DNA from 3 places in the Providencia manganoxydans genome. Region 2 is predicted to be linked to each of the others. Evidence: predicted binding sites of a transcription regulator. Region 2 holds the regulator's gene; each other region holds the start of a gene.

Region 1 (5,765 bases), 510 kb from region 2:
CGAACAAAGGGTATCTCGTTTTTTTTCGCATACTTCGTTGCCTCAGTATGATAACCAAGCGGTTAAACTCATATTAGATGGGCTATTTCCTTTAGCCAATGAAATCGATTGGCAAAAGATAGCTGCGGCAGTTGCAGTCACTAGTCAAGTATCTGTCATTTCAGGTGGTCCGGGAACAGGAAAAACAACCACAGTTGCACGGATCCTCGCCGCTTTAATTAAACTTGCAGTCAATAATAAGCAAATTATTAAAATTGAACTTGCAGCACCAACAGGAAAAGCGGCAGCAAGGCTAACAGAATCTTTAGGGACAGCATTAAATAGCTTGCCACTTAATGATGATGAGAGAGGCATGTTACCCAATCAGGCTAAAACACTGCATCGATTATTAGGTGCACAACCTGAAAGCCAGCAATTTCGCTACAATCAAGATAACCCATTGGTGCTAGATATATTGATTGTCGATGAAGCATCTATGGTTGATTTGCCGATGATGGGGAAGTTGATTGAGGCTTTACCCAAACAGGCAAAATTAATTTTTTTAGGTGATAAAGATCAGTTAGCATCGGTAGAAGCGGGAGCTGTACTTGGTGATATTTGTCAATTTGCTGATGTAGGCTACAGTCCTCAACGAGCCGCTGAGTTATCTCAATTGACCAATTATTCGCTTGAACATTTTACTTCTGAGCAAGGACCCCCAATTAGAAATAGCCTGTGCTTACTACGCAAAAGTTATCGTTTCTCTGCATCTTCAGGAATAGGGCAGTTAGCTTTAGCGGTCAATGAAGGTGATACAAAGCACGCTGAAAAATTATTAACTAAGGACTTAGCCGATGTGCATACATACTTACAACAAGATGAAGACGATTATGCACAAATGTTGATTGCAGCGGCAGGCTTTTATCAGGAATATCTGTTAGCAGTAAAAACTAGGCAGCTTGCTTCTGAGGTGTTACATAAGTTTAATCAATATCGGTTATTGACTGCTTTGAGAGATGGCCCTTATGGTGTTATGGGGATCAATGACAAGCTAGAAAAACTGCTTCATCGGCAAGGGTTGATCCACCGTCCATACAATCAGATGAACAAACATTATGCAGGAAGGCCTATTATGATCAGCCGTAATGATAGCCCACTAGGCTTATTTAATGGTGATATAGGTATCATACTTCCAGATGAAGATGGTGCATTAAGGGCATACTTTCAATACCCAGATGGAACAATTAAAGGTATTCAGCCTAATCGTTTACCATTGCATGAAACAGCTTATGCAATGACGGTTCATAAATCACAGGGTTCGGAGTTTACTCATACCGCTTTAGTTTTACCGAAGGTATATTCGCCTGTATTGACTCGTGAGCTCGTCTACACAGCAATTACTCGGGCAAAAAAAGAACTTTCATTGTATTGCGGTATGAAAATCATTCGTCGCGCTATTGAAACACCAACCAAACGGCGTAGTGGTTTGGCAATACAGCTTTTGAGTGCCAAAGAAAAGTAACACCCGTAGTTTTGGCAATATAATTGGATTTAAATGCAAAAAGGTAATGATATGGAAAACCAGCAAGAAATGACGGCGATGACGGTAACATTAAAAGCTAGGATTGAACCGGAAAGACGTGCTGATTTAGAGGATGCATTTACACAAGTCATGCAAGGAATGGGAAAAGAAATCCAAGTGACTGGTGGTGGAACTTTACTTTCTGATAATGGTGAAGCCGAAGAGTGCGATATTGAACTCGCGGTTGCAGATGCAAGCGATGAGAATATTAGCTTGATTATTCAATTGTTTTCATCAATGTTAGCTCCTAAAGGATCTCGCTTAGTCATTCATGGTGAAGACACCGTAATTGAGTTTGGTGATGAAGAAGGGCTGGCGCTATATTTCAATGGTACTGAATTACCTGATGAGGTTTATGAAAATAGCGATATTAATGAAATTTTCGATAAACTGGATGAGGCTGTTGAAGAGATAGGTGCAATCCATGGCGTTTGGGAAGGACCGACAGAAACTGCATTCTATTTCTATGGTACTTCATTTGCAGAGATGTCAGCACTCATCCAGCCTGTGATTGATAGCTTCCCACTCTGTGAAAAATCACGCATAGTGCAAATAGCGTAATAGCCTAAATCATAAGTGCATAACCAACGACTAACCTAAGAGTTAGGTTAGTCGTTTAGTGAGTTATTTATCTGCTTGCGTTTTTAAATCAAGCATCAAAATTTTAGAGCGTCGTTGGTAATTATAGAGAGCCTGTTTTTTTACAGGCAACATTTCAATTTCCGCAGGTACGAAGCCTCGCTCTTGGAACCAATGGATGCTACGTGTTGTAAGGACAAACAATTTATCTAGCCTTAATTGTTTTGCTTGTAATGCGACACGATGTAATAACTCTTCTCCTCGAGAGGAGCTGCGATAGTCAGGATGCACTGCAACACAGGCCATTTCACCTAATTTTTCATCGGGGTAGGGGTATAGCGCAGCACATGCGATAATTAAGCTATCGCGTTCAATGATGGTAAATTTATCAATTTCCATCTCAAGTTGTTCTCTCGATCGTCTAACTAGGATACCTTGTTGTTCAAGAGGGCGAATAAGCTCAAGGATCCCTCCGATATCATTAATATTGGCACGGCGGATTTGCTCTGCGCTTTCCATAACAATTTGCGTACCGATACCTTCACGGGAAAATAGTTCTTGGATCAATGCTCCATTTTCTTGATAGCTTAATAGGTGGCTACGACGCACTCCGCGGCGACAAGCCTTCGCAGCTCCGCGTAAGAAACGAACGGTTCCTGAGTAATAATCACCTTCAGATTCTAATTCTTGAATACGAATTTCTGCATCATTGGGGAACAGCTCAGATAAAATATTACCTTCTTTATCAGCAACACCTTGCGAAGAGCAAAAACCAATCAGCTTTTCCGCCTTCATTTTGACAGCGAGTTGAGTAGCAACTTCTTCGGAAGTGAGGTTGAAGCTTTCTCCTGTGACAGAAACAGCAACTGGGCCAATTAGCACGATAGAACCATTGTCGAGTTGCTTATTGATAGCATCTTCATCAATACGACGAATACGTCCGCTGTGACAATAATCAACACCATCATCAACACCAAGTGGTTGGGCAATAACAAAGTTTCCACTAACGACATTGATGTGGGCACCTTGTAATGGCGTATTGTTCAGGCTCATTGATAAACGTGCAGTAATATCAAGTAATAAAGCGCCTGAGGCTTGTTTAACATATTCAAGTGTATTCGAATCAGTAACCCGAGTATGTTTATGGTAAATAGCCTCATAATTATGTTCAGCTAAAATGCCTTCAATTTGTGGGCGAGCGCCATAAACAACAATAATACGGATCCCAAGGCTATGTAATAGCCCTATATCATTGACAATACTTGGAAAATTTTCGTGCGCAATTGCTTCGCCACCAAGCATAATAATAAACGTTTTGCCGCGGTGGGCATTGATATAAGGTACCGAATGGCGAAATTCATCAACCAATTCGGTGCTGCGCTCTTTCATAACCACCCTCTTAAGTGAATTTTTATTCGTTAATTATGTATTTTTATTCTTTTTAGCGATAAATATCAAGTAAAAGATAAGATAAGACTTGTAACATTTTTATTATTTGAGTTTACATATCTCTATATTTAAATGTGTATTCTTGATGACAGTATGCTAATGATTCGTTAGAGTTATCTTTCTGGCCTCTACTTGGCTTTTATTCTAAAATCACCTGATATTATGTTTTAGGTTCGGAATTATTGATGAGTCACCGAGATCACAGTTCATCGAAGCGCCGCTTTATCAAAGGGGCAGCGGCAGTTATGTTGCTCAGCGTTAGCCCATTCGGTTTTGCTGCGAGTAGTAACGTTATTGCCGTTCGTATTTGGCCGGCATCGTCTTATACACGAGTAACGTTAGAATCGACTGTCCCATTAAAATATCGTCAGTTGGTATTACACAATCCTGAGCGCATAGTTATTGATCTCGAAGGTGTGCAGCTGAATAATGTTCTGAAGCAAATGGGAACGCAAATTCAATCTCGAGATCCTCACTTAAAATTAGTTAGGGTCGGACAATTCGATCCAAAAACAGTACGTTTGGTTTTTGAAGTTAAAAATAAAGTTAGCCCACAGATTTTTACTATAGGCCCAGTTGCTGAATTTAAAAATCGTTTAGTGATGGATTTCTATCCGCAGGGTGTTAGTGCAAATGATGATCCATTATTGGCATTACTAGAAGATTACAATAAAGGTGATTTAGAAGAAAAAATGCCTGCTCAGGCCAAAAAACCAGGTCAAGCAGGTAGAGATCGCCCAATTATTATCATGATAGACCCAGGTCATGGCGGTGAAGATCCCGGGGCAATGGGTAAATATAAAACACGCGAAAAAGACGTGGTGCTGCAAATCGCACGGCGTTTAAAGGCGCTAATTGATAAAGATCCTGAAATGCGTGCTTATATGACACGTAATGAAGATGTGTTTATCCCATTAAAAGTTAGAGTTGCGAAGGCGCGGAAAATGCAAGCGGACTTGTTTGTCTCAATTCATGCTGATGCTTTCACTAATCGCTCTGCAAATGGTTCTTCTGTGTTCGCGTTATCAACTAAAGGGGCGACGAGTAACACAGCCCGCTACCTTGCTCAAACTCAAAACGAAGCTGACTTAATTGGTGGGGTGAGTAAAAGTGGAGACGCATACCTTGACCATACGATGCTTGATTTAGTGCAAACGGCGACCATCAATGATAGCTTGAAGTTTGGTGATGAAGTGTTAAAGCGTATGGGGAAAGTGAACCGCTTACATAAAAACAAAGTCGATCAAGCAGGCTTCGCGGTACTTAAAGCACCGGAGATCCCCTCTATTTTAGTTGAGACGGCGTTTATCAGTAACCTTGAGGAAGAGCGAAAACTAAAAACGGCTAAATTTCAGCAGCAAATGGCTGAATCAATCTTTCATGGAATTAAAGCTTATTTCCGCAATGGCGGTGAACTTGCCATAAGAAATTAATCAGATGATATTGCGTTTTTAAGAGGCGGCGAACAGAGATGTGAGTTGCCTTTTTTATTTGTGGATTCTATTGGAAATGACGAAAATTGGTTGCGGGGGCTGGATTTGAACCAACGACCTTCGGGTTATGAGCCCGACGAGCTACCAAGCTGCTCCACCCCGCGACAGAAGAGGGTATATTTCAGGGATATTGGTTGCGGGAGCCGGATTTGAACCGACGACCTTCGGGTTATGAGCCCGACGAGCTACCAGGCTGCTCCATCCCGCGCCTGAAATATATTTTGATACTAACTTATTATTGGTTGCGGGGGCTGGATTTGAACCAACGACCTTCGGGTTATGAGCCCGACGAGCTACCAAGCTGCTCCACCCCGCGTCCGATGCGGGCACTATACTCGGGATGAGATCTGATGCAAGTTTTTTCGTGTTTTTTTTCAAAATTTCGCATAAATAGAACAAAAATCACTCTCCATGCTCATTTATTAAACTCATGTATGAGTGAATGAATTAATTAACGTACTAAATAATTTTTGTCATTTCATTATTGATTTGGGTTTGCTATTGTGCGCTACATATTGGATTGGTGTGGGCATTATGATATGAAACTATGGCAAAAATGGTGTGTCGCAGGGGCATTTATTTCGTTGTTGGCGGGTTGTCAGTCTCATCCGACGGACAAAGGGCAGCAATATAAAGATGGACGTTTAAATCAAGATCTTAAACAAGTCAGCCAACTGAATGTT
Region 2 (5,765 bases):
CGATCTTGGGTATTATCCAGCAGTTGTCAAAGGAGATGGGGTGATTGAATGCGAAGTTTACCGTATCAATCCCTCTATTTTGACTGAATTAGATGAGCTAAAGAAAAACTCACAGGACTATGTCCGTGAATTAATTTCTACGCCATATGGTAATGCTTGGATTTACCTCTATCGTCATTCCGTTGACGGCTTGCACCGCATCAAGAGTGGTGATTGGCTAAAACGCCACGAAGAAGAGTAGTGTCAGTAAATGCCGATATCTCATATAGGATATCGGCGTTTTTCAGATATGAAAAAGGCTCTAACAGTCCTGTTAGAGCCTTATATACTCGTCATACTTCAAGTTGCAGCGTTGTTGACCTAGCTTGCTCACGCCAGTCACACCGTTTTCTATGCTGCTAGCGATTTGTTCGCTTGTCCTTGCTGCACCTCGAATTATTTAGAGTATCCCCCCGAAAGGGTTAATTATTTCTTCGCAGCGCGTTCGAAAGAAGCGATGATTTCAGCTTTAGCGGCTGCTGCATTATCCCAACCATCAACTTTAACCCACTTACCTTTTTCGAGATCTTTATAGTGTTCAAAGAAATGTGTGATTTGTGCGCGCAGTAATTCAGGCAGATCGTTCACATCTTTAATGTGATCGTATTCTTTGCTCAGTTTTGTGTGTGGTACTGCAACCAGTTTCGCATCTTCACCTGACTCATCAGTCATTTTCAGTACGCCAACTGGGCGGCAACGGATCACTGAACCCGGTTGTAATGGGTATGGGGTAGGGACTAACACATCAACAGGATCACCGTCTAAAGACAGCGTGTGGTTGATGTAACCATAGTTACATGGATAGAACATCGCGGTAGACATGAAACGATCGACAAACAGAGCGCCAGAGTCTTTATCAACTTCATATTTGATTGGATCTGCGTTAGCAGGGATTTCGATAATAACGTAGATATCTTCTGGCAGTTCTTTACCTGCCGGTACATTGTTCAGGCCCATGGAAAAGTATCCTTTATGTTAAAAACTAATATAGTCATCAATATGTTAAGTCGTAAAAAATACAACTGCTATCATGATTGATACATAACGTGGGGGGTATTATAGCCGTAAAGAGGGGTAAAACTCACTAGTTGGTAGGACATTCATAAAAAAAAGCTGAGAATGCAAAACAAAAAAGGCGAGATTTCCCGCCTTTGCTCAGTGAAACAGATTATTCAGTGTCAGGGAATTCACGCATGAATGATTCTGCTTTTTCAACCATAGACTCAGTTCCAACAAAGAACGGCGCTCGTTGGTGAAGCTCACTTGGGATAATATCTAAGATACGATCACGGCCATTACTCGCTTTACCGCCGGCTTGCTCTGCAAGGAAAGCAATTGGGTTGCACTCGTACAATAGACGAAGTTTACCATTTGGATGACTTGCTGTGCTTGGGTAGATATAAATGCCACCTTTTAGCAAGTTACGATGGAAATCTGCGACTAATGAACCAATGTAACGTGTCGTATATGGACGCCCAGTTGCCTCATCTTGTTCTTGGCAGTACTTAATGTATTTTTTAACCCCCATAGGGAACTTGATATAGTTACCTTCGTTGATTGAATACATTTTTCCTTCTGCTGGAAACATGACTTTCTCATGAGATAGGCAGAATACGCCAAGAGATGGATCATAAGTGAAGGCATGCACGCCACAACCCGTAGTATAAACTAGCATGGTTGATGAGCCATAAACAACATAGCCAGCGGCGACTTGACGATGACCTGGCTGCAAGAAATCAGCTTCAGTCACAGGTTGGCCAATTGGAGTTATACGATGGTAAATTGAGAAGATTGTGCCGACGGAAACGTTTACATCGATATTTGAAGAACCATCCAGTGGATCCATTAAAACGACGTATTTCGCGTTTTCTGCACGGTCACCTTCGAAAATGACAATTTCGTCTTCTTCTTCAGAGGCAATACCGGCAACTTCTCCGCGTGCTTTCAAAGCCGCTTTCAGTTTTTCATTTGCATACAGGTCAAGCTTCATTTGGACTTCACCTTGAACATTCGAAACACCGCTCGTGCCAAGAATGTCTACCAGTCCAGCTTTATTAATATCACGATGGATAATTTTAGCGCCCAGTTTAATTGCTGACAGTAACGCCGTCAGCTCTCCTGTTGCATGAGGAAAATCTTGTTGCTTATCGACGATGAATTCGCCTAATGTTTTCATGACGAAGGTCCTGAATATAATTGACAGAGGTTTGCAGGGAGGGATTGTACCTTACCCTGCGCGTGGAGTTTATCTAAATTAAAAAAAGATTCATAGGTTAATGCATTTATAAACCTGTATTTGATGGGTAGAATAGTGACAAACCTCATGCTATTGGATGGAAAATAATGCACATACATATTTTGGGTATTTGCGGTACGTTTATGGGAAGCTTGGCAATACTGGCTCGTTCACTTGGTCATAAAGTCACGGGCTCTGATGCAAACGTGTACCCTCCTATGAGTACGCTGCTCGAAAAACAAGGTATTGAACTAATTCAAGGTTATGATCCTAGTCAGCTCGAACCCACACCTGATATGGTGGTTATTGGCAATGCAATGACCCGCGGTAATCCATGCGTAGAAGCTGTATTAGAAAAAGGTTTAACTTATACTTCTGGCCCTCAATGGCTACATGATCATGTGCTACCTGAGCGTTGGGTGCTTGCCGTTGCGGGGACTCATGGTAAAACCACAACCGCGGGTATGTTAGCGTGGATTTTAGAAGATTGTGGCTACAAACCAGGGTTTTTAATTGGTGGTGTGCCAGGAAATTTTGAGGTTTCCGCACAATTGGGAGAAAGCCCATTTTTTGTGATAGAAGCTGATGAATATGATTGTGCATTTTTCGATAAACGCTCGAAATTTGTGCATTACAGCCCAAGAACATTGGTGCTCAATAATCTCGAATTCGACCATGCAGATATTTTTGATGACCTTGAAGCGATCCAAAAGCAATTCCATCACTTAGTTCGCATTGTACCAAGTAGTGGCAAAATTTTTATGCCTGATAATGATTCGAACTTAAAGCAAGTAATGGGGATGGGGTGCTGGAGCGAACAAGAACTTGTTGGTGAACATGGTGAGTGGCAAGCTCGTAAATTAAGCCATGATGGCAGCCAATTTGAAGTTTTCTACCAAACTAAAAAAGTGGGTGAAGTAAACTGGTCGCAAGTGGGTAATCACAATATTCATAATGGGTTAATGGCGATTGCCGCCGCGCATCATGTTGGTGTTCCCGCTGAAGAAGCTTGCCGAGCATTGGATAAATTTATCAATGCCCGCCGTCGCTTAGAATTACGTGGTGTTGAAAATGATGTCAGTGTTTATGATGATTTTGCACATCACCCAACGGCGATTTTAGCGACTTTAGAGGCATTACGCAGCAAAGTTGGTGGTACTTCGCGTATTATTGCAGTACTGGAACCTCGCTCTAATACCATGAAGATGGGGATCAACAAAAATGATATCGCGCCAGCGCTTGGGCGTGCTGATGAAGTGTTCTTGTTCCAACCGCCGAATATTCCTTGGATGGTCACTGATATTGCAGAAAATTGTGTTCAACCTGCGCGCTGGAGCTCTGATATTGAAACATTGACTAATATGGTGATCGAAACGGCACAGCCAGGTGACCATATTTTAGTCATGAGCAATGGTGGCTTTGGTGGGATCCATAGTAATTTATTGGCAGAACTAAAAAAGAAAGCCGAATCTGCTCACGAAGAGTAATGCTTTCTCATTAAACTATATTCTAACTAATTGAAGTGCAGCCAACGACACTACGGTTAGAAGTATAACGAATATATTGGCAGCTTAGGCTGCCTTTTCATTGCTATTGCTAATAAACCGGCTATATAAAGACAGGTCAGCAACAAAATATCCAAGTGAGGAGGCGAGAAGCTCCCGCCTGTAAGAGTATTTTTATTAAAGCTCTTGATCAAACAGAGTGAGAATCGCTTCGTAAAGCTCTTTTGTAGTGAAGTTATTGGCAGGGGTTGAAAAAATGGTATCGTCACCCGCGATACTTCCTAAAATCCCCTCTGCTTTGCCTAAAGAATCTAATAAACGGGCGATTAGTTGTGCAGCGCCTGGACTCGTTCTAATCACAACCACAGAGTGGTTATAGTCGATATCAAGAACAAGATTTTTTAATGGGCTAGTGGCAGTCGGTACGCCCGGCTCCGTTGGTAAGCAATAGACCATTTCCATTTTTGCGTTACGAGTGCGCACAGCACCGAACTTTGTTAGCATTCTGGAAATTTTAGATTGGTTGATATTTTCAAACCCTTGTTCTTGCAGTGCGATCACTATCTCTGCCTGAGAACTAAATTTCTCTTCTTTAAGTAGGGCTTTAAAAGCCTTAACCAAGTCTTCTTGTTTAGACGGTGTACGCATAATTAACCCATCCTTTGACAATAAATTGAGTTGCATTATCCGTAAATGTGAATTTTTATGCAACAAAATTGCGTGATGATGATTTTATATACTGAATTTGCGATGAATTAAATGAACAAAATAGTAATTTATTTTAAGTAGTTACCTATTTTAGTGAGAAAATTTGGCTGATCGCATAGAGAGATAATGCAATTTGCTAATAAAAGGTGTAAATTTTTTGTTAATCACTTTGTGAAGTAAGTCATGATTAGCAGTAAAAACAGTTTATTATGCAAAAATCAATAGTGATAAAAACTATTTGTTAAAAAAGTGCCCGTTATCTCATTAACAGATAAGGATTTTGTTTAGAATAGACAGAATCAATGTGAAAAAATATTTGCGTTAATATGTTTCAGCATCTGTTAATGAATTGTTTTTTATCGGTAATGTACTAAATACATAACAAGATGAATTCATATACTTTTTAAAGTACAAATAAAGGAGTTTCAGAATGAAAGTTGCAGTTCTCGGTGCAGCAGGTGGTATCGGTCAGGCTTTGGCCCTTCTTCTTAAAAATCAGCTCCCAGCAGGTTCAGAACTCTCTCTCTACGACATCGCACCAGTAACTCCAGGTGTCGCCGCAGACCTTAGCCACATTCCTACCGACGTTAAAGTTGTTGGTTTCTCAGGTGAAGATGCAACTCCAGCGCTAGAAGGTGCTGATGTTGTTCTGATCTCGGCAGGTGTCGCACGTAAGCCTGGTATGGATCGTTCAGATCTATTTAATGTTAACGCAGGTATCGTTCGTAATTTAGTGCAACAAATTGCGGTGACTTGCCCGAAAGCATTGATCGGTATTATCACTAACCCAGTTAACACCACGGTTGCTATCGCTGCTGAAGTACTGAAAAAAGCAGGTGTATATGACAAAAACCGTCTATTTGGTGTGACAACACTGGATATTATTCGTTCTAATACTTTCGTTGCTGAACTGAAAGGCAAAAAAACTCACGAGATCGAAGTGCCAGTTATCGGCGGGCACTCTGGCGTGACTATCCTACCTTTATTATCTCAAATCCCTGGTGTGAACTTCACTGATGAAGAAGTCGCTGCATTAACTAAGCGTATTCAAAATGCGGGTACCGAGGTTGTTGAAGCAAAAGCGGGTGGCGGATCTGCAACGTTGTCTATGGGCCAAGCAGCTGCACGTCTTGGTCTATCCCTGATCCGTGGTCTGCAAGGTGAACCTAATGTGATTGAGTGTGTTTACACCGAAGGTGATGGTGAACACGCACGCTTCTTCGCTCAACCAGTTCGCTTAGGTAAAAATGGTATTGAAGAGCATATCTCTTTCGGTA
Region 3 (5,765 bases), 180 kb from region 2:
AGCTAATGCGCCACAACCTAATGGGCTCACATCTAAACGTTTCAATGTATCTTTTAAACGGCTTTCATCACGCGCAAGCATCTCACTGTAAGCTAAGCACCAATGTGCAAAAGTGACTGGCTGTGCACGTTGCAAATGAGTGTATCCAGGCATCACCGCATCTTGATTATTTTCAGCCGTGATAACCAAGGCTTTTTGCAGCTCCGAAACCGCCTCTAATAACAAAGCAACCTGATCTTTACACCACAGTTTTAAATCGGTTGCTACTTGGTCGTTGCGACTACGGCCGGTATGCAGTTTTTTTCCTAAATCACCGACTTTATCAATCAGTTTTCCTTCGACCCAGCTATGAATATCTTCAGCGTCACTTTGCAGAATACTTTCAGGGTTATCTTGAACTTCTTGCAATAATTCATTCAATGCCTGTTCTAAAGATTGCTGCTCCGCCGCTGATAACACTCCAACAGTGACCAACGCTTTTGACCATGCAACCGAACCAATAATGTCTTGCTGTGCTAAGCGATAATCAAAGCGCAATGAATCATTAAATTGTTTAAACCGCTGATCGGCTTCTTGACTAAAACGTCCACCCCAAAGTGCCATAATTGATCCCTATCTGATTGATAAAATATACTCTTCATCCATTAAGCTACAGGGATGTTGACTACCTGCAACTTGAATTATTTAGAGTATATATGTCGTACCCGGCAGCCTACCGCTGCCGGGAAAATACTAAAACTATTTCGCTTTATTCTGTTCCTTCAACGCACGAATACGTGAAGACAGTGAATATAGACGGATAAAACCACCAGCATGGCTGTGATCATAAACTTCATCTTCACCGAATGTAGCGAACTCTTCAGAATACAGGCTCTTATCCGCTTTCTTCTGAATTGCCGTCACTTGCCCTTTATACAATTTCAATACCACTTCACCCGTCACATCTTGCGCTAAAGATTCTGCCGCAGCTTGTAGAGATTGACGTAAAGGTGCAAACCAACGACCGTCATAAACCACATAAGACATTTCTAGACCTAATTGCTCACGCCATTTAAAGCTATCGCGATCCAGAACCAGCTGCTCAATGCCACGCAGAGCAGCCATCATGATGGTTCCCCCTGGGGTTTCATAACAACCACGTGATTTCATGCCGACTAAACGGTTTTCAACAATATCAATACGGCCCACACCATGCTTCGCACCCAGTACGTTCAGAGTCTCAAGGCAACCCAGTGGTGACAGCGCTTTACCATTAACAGAAACGACTTCACCTTGTTTCACACCAACGGTGACTAATTCAGCTTCATCTGGTGCATCTTTTGGATCAACCGTCCACACCCAGCAGTCCTGATTAGCCGCATTCCATGTGCTTTCTAATACACCCCCTTCCGTTGAGATGTGCCATGCGTTTTCATCACGGCTATAAATTTTCTCAAGGCTTGCTGTCGTTGGGATATTACGCTCTTTTAAGTAATCAAGAAGCGCTTCACGAGAACGTAAATCCCACTCACGCCATGGCGCAACCACTTTTAATTGAGGTGCTAACGCAGTGTATGTACTTTCAAAACGAACTTGGTCGTTGCCTTTACCTGTTGCGCCATGAGCAACAGCATCAGCACCCACTTTCAATGCAATTTCAACTTGCGCTTTAGCAATAATTGGGCGCGCCATTGACGTCCCTAATAGGTAGCTACCTTCATAAAGAGCGCCTGTTTTTAATACTGGGTAAATATATTCTTTGATAAATTCTTCGCGCAGATCGACGACATAGCATTCAGATGCCCCTGATTGCAGCGCTTTTTGTTCAACACCAACCAGATCTTCTCTGTCTTGCCCAACATCAGCAACGAATGCAACTACTTCACAATCATCATAGTTTTCTTTTAACCATGGAATAATTGCTGATGTATCTAAACCACCTGAGTACGCTAATACAATTTTTTTGATGCCCTTTTTCATAACTTATCTATCCCGATTCCGCTTAATTAAGAGTTCATTTGTTTATTTGATTAGCAAAGCTAACCGCATGCATCTCACTTACGATGCTAAAATTCGAGTTCCGATGGAGGTACCATTAAATAGTGCGGGTAATTGCTCCGCATGACGCCAACTCGCAATATCAACGGGTCGCTGTAAGGTGGTTGCTGCATCAAGTGCCGCATTGACTTTTACAATCATGCCGTCGGTAATAATGCCTTGTTCAATTAATTTCTGAGCTTTCTCCGTCGTCATTTCATCAATTTTTTGGCCTTTACCATCAAGAATGCCGCTCACATCAGACAATAGAACTAAATCTGCATTCAATGCCTGTGCAATCGCTGTAGCCGCTTGGTCTGCATTGACGTTCATTAATAAACCATCCGATGTCACACCAATTGAACTGATAATTGGTAAATAATCTGCATCTAATAGTAATTGCAGTAATTTCGCATTGCCCGGTTTCGCACTGCCAACATGACCTAGTTCATCATTAAGTTGAGTCACTACCGCACTTTGCCCATCACCTAATGATAGACCAACCGCTTGTAGCTGGTATTTAGTTGCCCACGCCAATAATGTTTTATTAGCAGTCCCCGCTAATGCCCCAGTAATGATGTCAATTTGATCTGCTGGAGTGACGCGTAGCCCTTGCTTTTTAACTACCGGTAATTGCAATTTCTGCATTAATTCATCAACTAAGCAGCCACCACCATGCACAATGACTAATGGTCTTTGATGTGACTGACGATAAGTTTGCAATGCCGTAAACAGCCTCTCTAGCGCTTCTTCGCTGTCGAGTAATACACCACCCAATTTAATCACTAATGGTTGCATGGGGTTGATCCTTAATAAGTTCATTGACCGTGATGGCACTAAAATAATGATTGTGTTTCATTAAAATCGAAACGAATATTCATGCATTGCACTGCCTGTGCAGCTGCGCCTTTTAATAAATTGTCTTCTGTACCCACTAATATCAGATGTTCACCTTTTAGCACAAAGCCGATATCACAAAATGGTGTACCAACCACAGATTTTAGTGCCGGAACGCCTTTGTCATATAAACGCACCAACGGTTTACTTTGATAGGCATCTTTAAATACTTGACGAATTTGCTCATCAGTTACCCCTGCTTTCACCTTGCAAGTGATCGTGGCAAGGATACCGCGAGCAAAATTGCCTAAATGTGGAGTGAAAATGACTTCACGGCCTAAATGCGTTGCAATTTCGGGTTGGTGACGGTGAGTAAAAATGCCATAAGGCTGCAAACTCACCTCACAAAAACTATTAGTCATGGAAGCTTTACGCCCAGCACCTGAAACACCACTGGTTGCATTAATGACGGGCCACATTTGTTCATCAAGTAATTTAGCCTCAATCAGTGGTTTAAGCGCTAACTGAGAAACAGTTGGATAGCACCCCGGTACCGCAATCAACTGGGCTTGACGAATTTTATCAGCCTGCCATTCTGCAAGGCCGTAAACGGCTTGATCTAACCATTTACTGTTTGTATGTTCAAAACCATAGTATTGTGGATAGAAAGCAGCATCTTGAACACGATAGGCGCCTGATAAATCAAACACGACACAACCCGCTTCTAAAAATTGAGGGGCGATGTCATGGCTCACTTCATGAGCCGTTGCAAGAAATACGACATCAACGCCTTGTGCTACTGCTGCAACATCGGTCAATGGTTGCACTGGAATATCGATGATGCCTTTATACTGGGGATGTAAATCAGAGAAGCATTTACCTGCATCAGCACTCTGCGCTGACACCATCAACCCTTGAAGATTTATTTCAGGATGACGTTGCAGATAAGCCGCTAATTCCGCTCCAGTATAGCCACTGGCCCCGATAATGAGTGTGTTCAACATATACTTTCTACCTTGTACTCGTGACCCAAACAGTTTAATGTGTATTTTTATTCAAATAAAGTGCATGAATATTGATACTATTATGGATAAAGGCTGTCAACAGTGAATATTAAATTACCTGCATTTATTGAGATTTATCGTCAATTAATTGCCACTCCATCCATCAGTGCAACTGATGCACAACTCGATCAGAGCAATAAAGCACTGGTTGAATTGCTGGGAGGCTGGCTAGAAACACTTGGATTTACGGTTAATATCCAACCCGTACCGGATACCCGTGATAAATACAATCTATTAGCATCAATTGGTGAAGGCAGTGGTGGCCTAATGTTGTGTGGCCACACAGATACCGTCCCCTTTGATGAAGGCCGTTGGAGTAAAGATCCTTTTGCATTAACAGAACACGACGGTAAGCTCTATGGCTTAGGTACCGCCGACATGAAAGGCTTTTTTGCTTTTATTGTTGATGCGCTGCGTGATATTGATACGAGCAAATTTACTCGTCCGCTGCATATTCTTGCAACTGCCGATGAAGAGACCTCAATGGCGGGGGCACGTTATTTTGCGGCGAGTACTCAACTACGCCCTGACTTTGCCATTATTGGTGAACCTACCTCGTTACAGCCAATACGTGCGCATAAAGGACACCTTTCAAATGCCATTCGTATTACCGGTCAGTCGGGGCACTCAAGTGATCCAGCCCGAGGTGTTAATGCAATTGAATTAATGCATGAGTCGATTAGCCATTTGATGACGCTACGTAATACATTAAAAGAACGTTATAACAACCCTGCGTTCGTGATCCCCTACCCAACGATGAATTTCGGTCATATTCATGGTGGTGATGCCGCGAACCGCATTTGTGGTTGCTGTGAATTACACATGGATATTCGTCCTTTACCGGGTCTAACCTTACAAGATCTCGATGAGCTATTGAATGAAACCCTTGAACCAGTCAAAGCAAAATGGCCGGGTCGTTTAGACATTGAAGCGCTGCATCCTCCTATCCCAGGTTATGAATGCCCAACTGATCATAAAATGGTCGCTGTGATTGAACAACTTCTCGGTCAAAAAGCAGATACTGTTAATTACTGTACGGAAGCCCCTTTTATTCAAGAGCTCTGCCCTACTTTAGTTCTTGGCCCCGGCTCAATTGAACAAGCTCATCAGCCTGATGAGTTTATCGATATCGCATTTATTGAACCCACCCGCCAACTGATTGGTCAGCTGATTGAACATTTTTGTCTGACTGAATAAAATTTGATAAGCGCAATAACATCTTGCTGTTGCGCTTCCTTCAACTTGAATTTTTTTCCTATTGCCTCTGAAAAACTCTCACTGTGACTATTTCATTTAAGTGTTGACTCTATTTAAATATTCGGTAATCTCTATTTAGACGTCTAAACGTATAGACGCGTAAATGGATATAATAAACTATCGATACAATTACGATTGCAAGACTTAATGTCACGAGAGGCAGGGTATGAGTTTTTTTCACGCAAATCAGCGCGAGGCGCTAAACCAAAATTTGGCAGAGTTAGATGGGCAGATTAATGTCTCCTTTGAATTTTTTCCGCCGCGTACTGAAGAGATGGAACAAACTCTCTGGAAATCGATTGATCGGTTAAAGAATCTTAAACCTAAGTTTGTCTCTGTGACCTACGGCGCAAATTCAGGCGAACGTGATAGAACCCATAGCATTATTAAAGACATTAAAGAAAAAACGGGTCTCATCGCGGCTCCTCATTTGACTTGTATCGATGCATCACGCGATGAATTAAAAGAGATCGCACGTGATTATTGGAATAGTGGAATTCGTCAAATCGTGGCACTGCGTGGTGATTTACCCGATAACAGTAGCAAACCCGATATGTATGCAGCGGATTTAGTCGAATTACTGAAAACCGA

Evidence for each region. Region 2 encodes ArgR, which controls arginine synthesis, uptake and breakdown. Its sites were predicted from a motif close to ANTGAATAAAAATACANT; they were not measured.
Region 1: argA (amino-acid N-acetyltransferase) is a predicted target of ArgR. The motif match lies at 3,543-3,560, and genes of this name have one in related genera.
Region 3: argC (N-acetyl-gamma-glutamyl-phosphate reductase) is a predicted target of ArgR. The motif match lies at 3,896-3,913, and genes of this name have one in related genera.

Annotation. Positions count from the first base shown of each region.
Region 1 is NZ_CP067099.1:3,495,293-3,501,057, reverse strand. It holds gene recD (exodeoxyribonuclease V subunit alpha) at 1-1,501, shown strand, start outside; gene JI723_RS15925 (hypothetical protein) at 1,553-2,122, shown strand; gene argA (amino-acid N-acetyltransferase) at 2,186-3,529, opposite strand; gene amiC (N-acetylmuramoyl-L-alanine amidase AmiC) at 3,775-5,022, shown strand; tRNA gene JI723_RS15910 (tRNA-Met) at 5,110-5,186, opposite strand; tRNA gene JI723_RS15905 (tRNA-Met) at 5,214-5,290, opposite strand; tRNA gene JI723_RS15900 (tRNA-Met) at 5,322-5,398, opposite strand; gene mltA (murein transglycosylase A) at 5,622-5,765, shown strand, end outside.
Region 2 is NZ_CP067099.1:4,009,657-4,015,421, reverse strand. It holds gene JI723_RS18280 (gamma-glutamylcyclotransferase family protein) at 1-241, shown strand, start outside; gene ppa (inorganic diphosphatase) at 466-996, opposite strand; gene fbp (class 1 fructose-bisphosphatase) at 1,208-2,215, opposite strand; gene mpl (UDP-N-acetylmuramate:L-alanyl-gamma-D-glutamyl-meso-diaminopimelate ligase) at 2,383-3,762, shown strand; gene argR (transcriptional regulator ArgR) at 3,958-4,428, opposite strand; gene mdh (malate dehydrogenase) at 4,919-5,765, shown strand, end outside.
Region 3 is NZ_CP067099.1:4,190,785-4,196,549, forward strand. It holds gene argH (argininosuccinate lyase) at 1-603, opposite strand, end outside; gene JI723_RS19205 (argininosuccinate synthase) at 739-1,959, opposite strand; gene argB (acetylglutamate kinase) at 2,038-2,814, opposite strand; gene argC (N-acetyl-gamma-glutamyl-phosphate reductase) at 2,853-3,857, opposite strand; gene argE (acetylornithine deacetylase) at 3,960-5,114, shown strand; gene metF (methylenetetrahydrofolate reductase) at 5,341-5,765, shown strand, end outside.